2 linked regions of the Solitalea lacus genome follow. The main gene of each other region encodes a partner of the protein of the gene in region 2 in a complex. Links are inferred from orthologs where the notes say so. Each region holds a gene or a part of one and is shown on either strand. Other genes may lie near its edges.

What was found.
Region 1: the proteins of iscU (region 2) and L2B55_RS08890 are in contact, whole or in part, in a solved structure (PDB 5XT5), measured with the Bacillus subtilis proteins. The link is inferred for Solitalea lacus from one-to-one orthologs.

What each region holds. Positions count from the first base shown.
Region 1 is NZ_CP091740.1:2,088,336-2,093,763, reverse strand. What follows is about bases 1,504-4,424. They hold L2B55_RS08890 (aminotransferase class V-fold PLP-dependent enzyme), read left to right. Parts: upstream 1,504-2,303; coding sequence 2,304-3,545; downstream 3,546-4,424. Other genes in these bases: L2B55_RS08880 (iron-sulfur cluster assembly protein), read left to right, coding at 4,023-4,352; L2B55_RS08885 (SufE family protein), read left to right, coding at 3,548-3,985; sufD (Fe-S cluster assembly protein SufD), read left to right, coding at 1,504-2,266. Also shown: Fe-S cluster assembly protein SufB, read left to right, coding at 1-134; Fe-S cluster assembly ATPase SufC, read left to right, coding at 183-944; more of sufD, read left to right, coding at 968-1,503; L2B55_RS08875 (membrane dipeptidase), read right to left, coding at 4,557-5,428. UniProt on the Bacillus subtilis protein: Type II cysteine desulfurase that acts as the initial step in the SUF-like Fe-S cluster assembly pathway.
Region 2 is NZ_CP091740.1:1,793,994-1,799,315, forward strand. What follows is about bases 1,739-4,553. They hold iscU (Fe-S cluster assembly scaffold IscU), read right to left. Parts: upstream 3,446-4,553; coding sequence 3,032-3,445; downstream 1,739-3,031. Other genes in these bases: L2B55_RS07560 (AMP-dependent synthetase/ligase), read right to left, coding at 1,739-2,505; L2B55_RS07565 (HesB/IscA family protein), read right to left, coding at 2,634-2,960; L2B55_RS07575 (IscS subfamily cysteine desulfurase), read right to left, coding at 3,544-4,553. In the rest of the region: L2B55_RS07555 (gliding motility-associated C-terminal domain-containing protein), read left to right, coding at 1-534; more of L2B55_RS07560, read right to left, coding at 592-1,738; more of L2B55_RS07575, read right to left, coding at 4,554-4,758; mce (methylmalonyl-CoA epimerase), read left to right, coding at 5,010-5,322. UniProt on the Bacillus subtilis protein: Part of the SUF-like system that mediates the biosynthesis of iron-sulfur (Fe-S) clusters. Acts as a sulfurtransferase and thus transfers sulfur from SufS to SufB.

The DNA of each region.
Region 1 (5,428 bases), 290 kb from region 2 along the record:
GAATTGGCCCGGAAGAAGCTGTGGGTTTGATCGTAAACGGCTATTGCCGCGAAGTATTAAACCAGTTACCAATGGAGTTTGCTGTTGAAGCTCAAAAGCTACTGGCGGTAAGCTTAGAAGGAAGCGTGGGATAAGGAGATTAGTCCTTACATAATTAACAAACCTCAAAACAGCTTTAAAAGATGTTGAAAATTAAAAATTTAAAGGCCGGAATTGGCGATAAAGAAATATTAAAAGGAATTAGCCTTCAAGTGAACCCGGGGGAAATTCATGCCATTATGGGACCGAATGGATCGGGAAAAAGTACCCTGGCATCAGTATTAGCCGGACGGGATACCTATGAAGTCACCGGAGGTTCAGTATACTTCAACAATCAAAACCTCTTGGAAATGGCACCCGAAGTAAGGGCCCGGGAAGGAATATTTATGGCATTTCAATATCCTGTTGAAATTCCGGGAGTAAGCTCTACTAATTTCTTAAAGACCGCATTAAACGAAATCCGAAAGCATAAGGGCCTTGAACCATTGGACGCAGTCGATTTTCTTAAACTGCTGAAGGAAAAAATGAAATTGGTAGAGATCGATAAGGCCTTACTTGGCCGTTCATTAAATGAGGGATTCTCCGGTGGGGAAAAAAAACGTAATGAAATCTTCCAGATGGCCCTTCTCGACCCAAAACTGGGCATCCTGGATGAAACCGATTCGGGTTTGGATATTGATGCCTTAAAATTGGTTGCAAACGGAGTTAATAAACTACGCAGAAGCGATAATGCCTTTATTGTCATCACCCATTATCAACGGCTTCTCCAATATATTATTCCTGATTTTGTGCATGTATTGCATCAGGGAAAAATTGTAAGATCCGGCACTAAAGAACTAGCATTGGAGCTAGAGGAAAAAGGCTACGACTGGCTTAAAGATGAGGTTTTAGTTGATCCTGAATAACCTTACGCATAATACTTATCAAAATGCTTACAACTGAAGTAACAGATATAAAATCGAAAGTAACAGCCTGGTTTGAAGCTTTACCGGATGGATTAGTTGCAGAAAAACAACGTAAAACCGCTTTGGCTAATTTTCTGGAAGTTGGCTTCCCAACTATTAAAAATGAAGACTGGAAGTACACTAGTGTCAATAAAATTGTAAACCTACCTTATGAACTCTCAAACGGCTTGGCTGATAACATTACTCAAAAAAATCTGTCTCAGTTTCCGTTTACCAACCTGGATGCTTACTATCTGGTATTTGTCAATGGTCATTACAATTCCAAGCTTTCTAACTGTCAACATACAGATAATACAATTACCATTTCTCATTTGCAGGATCAGGAAAATGAAAAACTTGTTGAAGAATATTACAACGGGGTTGTAAAAAACGATTCCGGTTTTGTCTCACTTAACACTGCATTGGCTACAGATGGCGCATTAATCCGGCTACCATCAGACAAAAGCCTGGACAAGCCCTTATTCCTGCTATTTATTGCGGACACAAGGATAAAAACGCCTTTAATTCAACCCAGAAATATAATAGTGACAGAACGGAATAACAATCTTCAATTGATTGAACTTTTTCTATCCATTGGAGACAATCAAAGCATGACCAATTCAATAACTGAAGTAATTTGCGGCGAAAACACGCATATTGACTACACAAAGATTCATTTGGAGGGAGATACAAATTACCATGTCGCCACCACTCAGTTTGCACTGCAAAAGGATTCTTCCGTCTCGAGCCATACCTTATGTATCAATGGTGGTTTTATCCGTAACAACCTAAATTTTATACTGAAGGATAAAAACTGTAATGTATTACTAAATGGACTATACATTCCGAATCAACAACAGTTTATAGACAATCATACAATGGTTGATCATGCCGCCCCCGAATGCTTTAGCAATGAATTGTACAAAGGCATTGTAAACGACGGCGCAACGGCTGTTTTCAATGGTAAAATTATGGTCCGACGTGATGCGCAGAAAACCAATGCTTACCAGCGAAATATGAACATCCTTTTAAGTGCTGAAGGCAGTGTTAATACCAAACCTCAACTGGAAATATTTGCAGATGACGTGCGTTGTACTCATGGCGCTACAACCGGGCAAATGGATGAAGAAGCGGTTTTTTATCTCCGATCAAGAGGACTCTCTGAAGAAAATGCCAGAAGGTTATTAGTGAATGCTTTTGTCGACGAAATTATAGAACAACTGAAAGTAGAGGAGTTAAAGAAAAAGTTAAAGAAACTGGTATCTGCCAAATTAACCCGGTAGATATTTAAACATTTCGGATCATAAAAAAATGCCAATCATGAAAGACCAACTTATTGAAGCTAAATACGATGTGGAAACCATCAGAAAGTTATTTCCGGTACTGGATCAGGAAATAAACGGCTACCCTTTGGTCTATTTTGACAATGCCGCAACTAGCCAAAAGCCACTTGAGGTAACTGATTCGCTATTAAACTACTATCACGCTGACAATGCTAATGTACACCGAGGCATACATACCTTAGCAGAAAGGGCCACCAGCGCCTTTGAAAAAACTCGTGAAACTGTAAAAGACTTTATAAATGCAGCAGAAAGTGAGGAGATAATCTTTACAAAAGGAACTACAGAAGGAATCAACCTGGTTGCTCAAACTTTTGGAAGAGTTAATTTAAATGAAGGTGATGAAGTGATCATTTCAACCATGGAGCATCATTCCAATATTGTACCATGGCAGATGATCTGCGATGAAAGAAAAGCTAAGCTCATAATTCTTCCCATTACTAAAGAAGGTGAACTGATTATAGAAGCATTTGAGGAGTTGATTTCGACCAAAACCAAAATCGTGGCAATCGTTTATGCATCAAACTCATTGGGAACAATAAATCCTGTACAAAAAATAATTGAACTATCTCATAACGCAGGAGCCAAAGTTTTGCTTGATGCAGCCCAAGCTGCCGCTCACCTGGAAATAAATGTACAGGAGTTGGATACTGATTTCCTTGTATTTTCCGGCCACAAAGTTTACGGTCCTACAGGAGTAGGAATACTGTACGGAAAAAGAGCATTACTCGAGGCCATGCCTCCATATCAAGGTGGTGGGGAAATGATCCGGGAAGTAACTTTTGAGAAAACTACTTACAATGACCTCCCCTATAAATTCGAAGCGGGCACCCCTAATATTGCCGATGTAATTGCCTTGCAGGCAGCTATTCATTTCATTAATAAAACAGGAAAGACTGCAATGGCCGATCACGAACACCGCCTGTTGATTCGCGCCACTGAAGGATTGCAGCAAATTCCGGAGGTAAAGTTGATAGGAACCGCCAAAAACAAAATCGGAATAATTTCATTTTTAATAGATGGCATGCATCACTTAGATGTGGGTATAGTGCTAGATGCCAAAGGTATTGCCATACGTACTGGCCATCATTGCACCCAACCTCTTATGAATTTCCTTGGGATTGAAGGCACCTGCAGAGTTTCGTTTGCCGCCTATAACACCGAAAGGGAAGTTGATTTCTTTTTGGAAAGTGTGGCCCGAATTATTGCAAGGAGGAAATGAAAATGTTTAAAGCAATAAATGATATACAGGAAGAAATAATTGAAGAATTTTCATTTTTAGGTGACGACAGGGAAAGCGCTATCTTCTATATAATGGAGTTGGGTGACAAGCTCCCTCCCCTTGATGATCGTTATAAAACAGAAGAATTCATTGTGAAAGGCTGCCAGTCAAAGGTTTGGCTGACAACTGATTTTAAAGATGGAAAAGTCATTTTCAAAGCCGACAGCAATACAGAAATTACTAAAGGGTTAATCAGCATGCTAATTCGTATATGGAGCGGACGCTCCCCTGAAGCGATTCTAAATACAAACTTATATTTTATCGATAAGATCGGCATGAAAAGCATGGTCGGTTCTCAGCGGTCAAATGGGTTTGCTGCTATGATTAAGCAAATGAAATTGTACGCTCTTGCTTATCAAACCAAGGAAAGTCTAAATTAAGTGGCTTTGATAATTATAATAAGCTAATATTCCCGACATGACCACAAATCAACATAAAACGTTCGTAGAGGTACAAATGGAAGCTATTGAAGCCATAAAAACCTGTTATGACCCGGAAATCCCTGTCGATATTTACGAACTGGGTTTGATCTATGAGATAAAGGTCTCCATTGATTTGAATGTCCACGTGATTATGACGCTGACTTCGGCATTTTGCCCCGCAGCCCAAACATTACCAGCCGAAGTTCAACGAAAAGTAGAAGCTATTGAAGAGGTAAAAAATGTAACCGTTGAAGTAACCTTCGATCCTCCATGGACGCAAGACATGATGAGCGAAGCTGCAAAACTTGAATTAGGTTTTTTGTGACAAAAGCATCCTTTTGAGAAAAACGACCAACAATAAATTGAGAATCCTACGCCTATGACCGGTGTCCCCCCTCCTACCATCTTCTTACTTGCAAGTCGAAGCGGGAATTGTATAATCTTCCTCGTAAAAACTTTACGTCGCTCAACGATTAAGACATCAAAGCTGGATACTTAAGTGGAGCTATTTTATTATTAAGAACTCATTTTAAAAGTACTTTCTGAAAAATTCAAAAGCATTATATTGAAATATTCTTTGTACTACTTCTGCTGGTTCAATTCGGTTGTAATTGTTCTTTAAAACAGTATTTGGATCGTTGAAAAAATTGAATGCATGACGTTCTGTGTACTGCACTAGATCGTCCATTTCTTCTTCTGTCCAAAACATATTTATTGGATCTATAATACCATCAAAATCACTTCCAATAGCAATACAATCCCAAGCAAAGAGATCATTCTTGTCTAGCAACTGAACGATGTGCTGAATATTGTTCCATACCATTTTACTATTCGAATGTTTACGTTTACTTGCGGATGCAAATTCTAAACGCAAGGAATTTTTAAATCGTTTTGAGGCGATTCTCCTTTCATCCAGCTGAAGACCGATGACGCCACCACTTTTTGCAATTTCAAGAATCTCCTCATCATAAAAGTTAATATCCCCATCGAACATCCGCGATGCAGTTAGTTCAAGACCTGGTGTAGGATTAGGATTTTCACCGCTTTGCTTACCATTACAAGCTCCGTGACTGGCAATCAAAGGAAATTTCTTCATAGCGTAATCTGCAGCATGCTCCGTTTTAAGGAAATTAATATATTCCTTCCTGGCTAAGTAGCTCATATGCTTGATATCAACAAGAATTCTTTTGCCATCAGTATTATCAATTAGCTTTTTTAAAACTTTCCATCCGAGCTCAGTAAACCCGGTATTCATGCCTGGTTCCTGGTTAGTCATCAAATCCTGAAAAAAATCAGAAAGGCTTTCCGCATGGCCACACAAATCGTTGTAAAAGTGATGCGCAAATGTGACAAAAAAGGGCTTGTACTCCCAATTTTTTAATTTATCAAGATTTTCTAATA
Region 2 (5,322 bases):
ACATTGTCTTTTAATATTAATGTTAAACAATCTCCAATTGCTAATGCCGGAGAGGATATTTCTATTGATTTGGGGCAAAGTGCACAGTTAATGGGCAGTGTAAGTATTGACGTAACCAGTTATATATGGTCACCTTCTGCTAGCTTGAGTAATCCGCAGAGCTTAAATCCTATTGCCACACCGATTGAAAATACGAGTTACATTCTTTCAGGAGTTGCTTCGAATGGCTGCACTTGCAGCGATACAGTAATAGTTCGTGTTTTTTCAGATCTTAAAATTCCGAATGTGTTTTCGCCTAATAATGACAATGTTAATGATACCTGGAAAATTGACGGTATTTTAAACTATCCTAATGCTACGGTTCAGGTTTATAATAGATTTGGGGATGAGGTTTTCTACTCATTGGGATATGGAATTCCGTGGGATGGAAGAACTAAAGGGCAGTCCTTACCGGCTGCAACTTATTATTATGTTATACGACCAAATAATCCAAGAATACAGCCAATTGCAGGTTCCGTTACAATACTGTACTGACTTTAGTTAACGAAAATAGAAAATCAACGAGGCTGCCTTTCAGACAGCCTCGTTGATTTAATCAGCCTCTACCGCTGATTCGTATAATTCGTCAATTTCATCAGCATATTTCTTTTCAATTATCCTGCGTTTTGCTTTTAAGGTAGGAGTGAGCTCACCCGATTCAATACTAAATGGATGACGTTTAATGATGAAGTTTTTAATTCTCTCAAATTTGGCCAATTCACCAGAAAGCTTCCTGATATCATCTTTAACCCAATTGATTATGCGCTCGTCTTCTATGAACTGATCAGGTTCATTAAAAAAGTCTTCATCTAAATCAAATGATTCACGAAGGGCATCATGGGAAGGAACAATAATGGCTGTAAGGTAATCTCTCTTGTCTCCAATCAAAAATATTTGTTCTACACGTGTGCTTTTCAAATAAGTGTTTTCTACCTGAGTTGGATAAATATTTTTACCATATGAGTTGATTAAAATATTCTTTATTCGATCTGTAATCTTAAGATTTCCTTTGTAGAATTTCCCTACATCGCCCGTATGAAACCATCCTTCGCTATCAATAACTTGAGCGGTTTCATTAGGTTGATTCCAGTAACCCTTCATAACGCAAGGGCCTTTAACAATAATCTCTCCTTCACTTGATTCAAATTCAGGATCAAAACTGTCATAAGTTTGTTTGGTAAGAATTTCTTTAGTATCGGTATTCTGTATTCCTACCACAATGCCCGGAATAACTCGGCCAACAGTGCCAATAATTTGACGGTGGTATTCAGTAACGGCCATAACAGGGGAGGTTTCAGTTAGTCCGTAACCTTCCAGAATCTTAATGCCTAAATTTCCAAAGAACTCACCCACATTTTTAGGTAAAGCGGCTCCTCCTGAAATCATGAACTTAAGCTTACCGCCGGTTTTCTCTTTTATTTTAGAGAATACCAGTTTTTCTGCCAGATTGTATTTTAAGGTAAGTGCTAAACCTAATGGTTTATTTTCTTCTCGTTTCTCACGTACAATTTTGCCAATTTCTAAGGCCCATAAGAATATCTTTGCCTTTATGCCGCCTTCTGCAGTTCCACTTTTAATGGCTTTTTCCGAAATTCTTTCTAATAAACGAGGAACAACACTCATGACTGTTGGCTGAACCTCCACCATGTTTTTACCCAATAATTCTAAACTTTGGGCATAAGCAATCTGACAACCTTTGGCACAACAAACGTGATAAGTTGCAGTCCTTTCAAATACATGGGATAATGGAAGAAACGATAAGAATACTTCGTCAGGAGTAATGACAGGAATCTGTATTAGGCATTCCTTAACATTGCTGATAAAGTTTGCATGGGTAAGCATGGCTCCTTTAGGGGTTCCTGTTGTACCCGAGGTATAAATTAAAGATGAAATATCATCCGGTTGGATAACCTCTCGCGCCTGAAATATTTTAGCGGAGAAATTAGGAAGCAGTTTTTTCCCTTCTTCTAATAGTTCACTAAAAGCCAAAATGTTTTTACTGCCTGAGTAATGGTGAGTTATTTTTTGATAATCATCAAATGCCGGAATGATGAATTCAAGTGAAGGACAGTTATTGGCAATTTTTAATACTTTTCTAAGTAAAAATTGATTGCCAACAAGCAATGTTTTCAATCCTGAATCGTTTATAATATGTTCTGTTTCGCTTTCTGAAAGAGTAGGGTAGATAGAAACATTAACTGCTCCGATTTGTTGTAATCCTTGGTCGTAAAAAACATACTTAGGGCAGTTTTCAATCAATAGACCCAATCGATCACCTTTTTGGATTTTTTTACTTAAAAACCAAGCTGAAATGGCATCTGCATTGGCCAAGGTTTCACCAAAACTGATTGATTTATAATTAGCACCATTTTTCTCTAATAGAAATGGATCGTTAAGAGATTTAACATTTTGAACTACATTTCTGAGCAGTTGAGGTAATGTAGTTCTTTCGGTTATTTGTGCCATATTTTTGCAACGGGTTTACTGAATTTTTGGAAAACAAGGCTTCAAATGTGCAAAAAAAAACTTCAACTATACAAGAAAAGGTTTCCGAAGAAAACGGAAACCTTTTTATTTTGATGTGAATCAATTAATTAAACTGAGAAGCTCTCTCCGCAGCCACATGTGCGGCTTGCATTAGGATTGATGAAATTAAAGCCTTTTCCATTCAAACCGTCGCTAAAGTCAAGCTCAGTGCCTGCAAGATATAAGAAGCTCTTCATGTCAAGGGCAATTTTCAAACCCTTATCTTCAAACATCTGATCGCCGGTTTTAACTTCATTGTCAAAATCCAAATTGTACGATAATCCCGAGCAACCACCACCTTGAACGCCTACTCGTAAAAAGTAGGTTTCGTCAAGATGTGCTTCTTGCATCAGTGACTCGATTTTAGATTTAGCTTTTTCTGTTATAGTAATCATGTGATTAGCAATAAGATGTAAGATGAGAAATGAGAGGTAAAGTCCTCAAATTTCACACCTCAGGTTTACTATTAATGGTGCGATTTTTCTAACTGAATAGGTTCCAGACCATTTTTAACACGGTAATCGTTAATAGCCGATTTAATTGCATCTTCAGCTAATACCGAGCAGTGGATTTTTACTGGAGGCAAAGCTAGCTCCTCAACAATATCCATATTGTCAATTTCCATAGCTTGATCAATAGATTTGCCTTTTAACCACTCAGTTGCTAATGATGATGATGCAATAGCTGAACCACAACCAAAAGTTTTAAACTTGGCATCGGTAATTACATTGTTGTCATCAACCTCAATTTGCAAGCGCATTACGTCGCCGCATTCCGGAGCACCCACCAAACCGGTACCCACATTTTTTTTGGCTTTATCGAGAGTACCTACGTTACGAGGGTTAGTGTAATGATCGATAACTTTTTCTGAGTATGCCATTTTAAATAAGTTTTTTTAAGTCTAAAGTAATAAGTGTTAAGTTGTTAGCTGAGTTTAGTTCTTGTTTATTGTGGAGAACCTTAATCTCAGTGCTAATCTTAGTGTTCAGCCCATTCAATGCTGTTAAGGTCAATGCCTTCTTTAAACATTTCCCAAAGTGGGCTTAAATCGCGAAGGTGATTAACGGCTTTTTTAGTTACTTCAATTGCATAATCAACTTCTTCCTCAGTAGTAAATCTTCCTAAACCGAAGCGGATTGAAGAGTGAGCAAGGTCATCATTTAATCCTAAGCTTTTTAATACATATGAAGGTTCTAACGAGGCTGAAGTACAAGCTGATCCTGATGATACAGCAAGATCTTTCATGGCCATCATTAAGCCTTCGCCTTCAACATATTTAAATGAAACATTAGAAACATGTGGTAAACGGTTTTCAGTGTTACCGTTAACATAGGTTTCTTCAAGTTCAGTTACAGCCTTTTCTAATTTATCACGTAAAGTTGCTAAGCGAACTGATTCTGTTGCCATTTCTTGCATAGCAATTTCACAGGCTTTGCCGAAACCAACAATACCTGGAACGTTTAATGTTCCTGAACGCATACCACGCTCATGACCACCGCCGTCAATTTGTGCTGTTACTTTAACGCGTGGGTTTTTACGACGTACATATAAAGCGCCACAACCTTTAGGTCCGTAAAGTTTATGCCCGGTAAACGATAATAAGTCAATACCGTCTGCATTTACATCAACCGGAATTTTACCAACTGCCTGAGTTGCATCAGTATGGAATAATACACCGTGTTTACGAGCAATGGCTGAAATTTCTTTAACAGGCTGTATAACACCAATTTCGTTGTTGGCGTACATTATTGAAATAAGAATGGTTTTGTCGGTAATGGAATCTTCCAATAATTGAAGATCAATTAAACCATCTGGTTTAACAGGAAGATAGGTAACCTGACCACCTAATTTTTCAATGTGATGCGCTGAATCTAACACACACTTATGTTCGGTTACCACAGTAATAATGTGATTACCTTTATCTTTATACATTTCAAACACACCTTTAAGGGCAAGATTGTTCGACTCAGTAGCTCCTGAGGTAAAGATGATCTCTTTTTCGGTGGCACCGATAATTTTGGCTGCTTGTTCCCGAGCATAATCAACAGCCTCTTCTGCAACCCAGCCAAAAGGGTGGTTACGGCTGGCTGCATTACCAAATTTATCGGTAAAGTATGGCAACATTGCTTCTAACACGCGAGGGTCCATTGGTGTGGTGGCATTGTTGTCAAGGTAAATAGGTAACTTCAACATAATTTGTAAATTGTCTAAATAAAGCAATGCAAAAATAATACAAATTTCTAACTTATGCCTTAGGCTCAGGTTTTAATTTGATTGATTTTTACAATTCTGTTATAAATTTTATCAATAAGATAAGGCCTGAGAAACGTTGTAGAGATTAAACACAACTCTTTCAAAATGGTTTTGCCGGCAAGTATGTTTTGCTAATATTCTTAACCAAGTTGTCAATATTGTACTTTTGCTGAATCAATAATTTAAACTTTATGTTGAGAATCGACCATATTGGTATTGCGGTTAAAAATCTTGAGTCATCATCAGCCGTTTTTGAGAAATTGTTAGGCAAACCAAGCTATAAAACAGAAACAGTTGAATCAGAAAGTGTAACAACTGAGTTTTTTGAGATTGGTGAAAGTAAGGTTGAGTTATTGGTTGCCGAATCAAATGACAGTCCCATTGCCAAGTTCATAGAGAAAAGAGGAGAGGGGATTCATCATATTGCTTTTGAAGTTGAAAATATAGTTGCCGAAATTGAACGTCTGAAAAATGAAGGGTTTCAATTTATTGCTGATCAGCCTA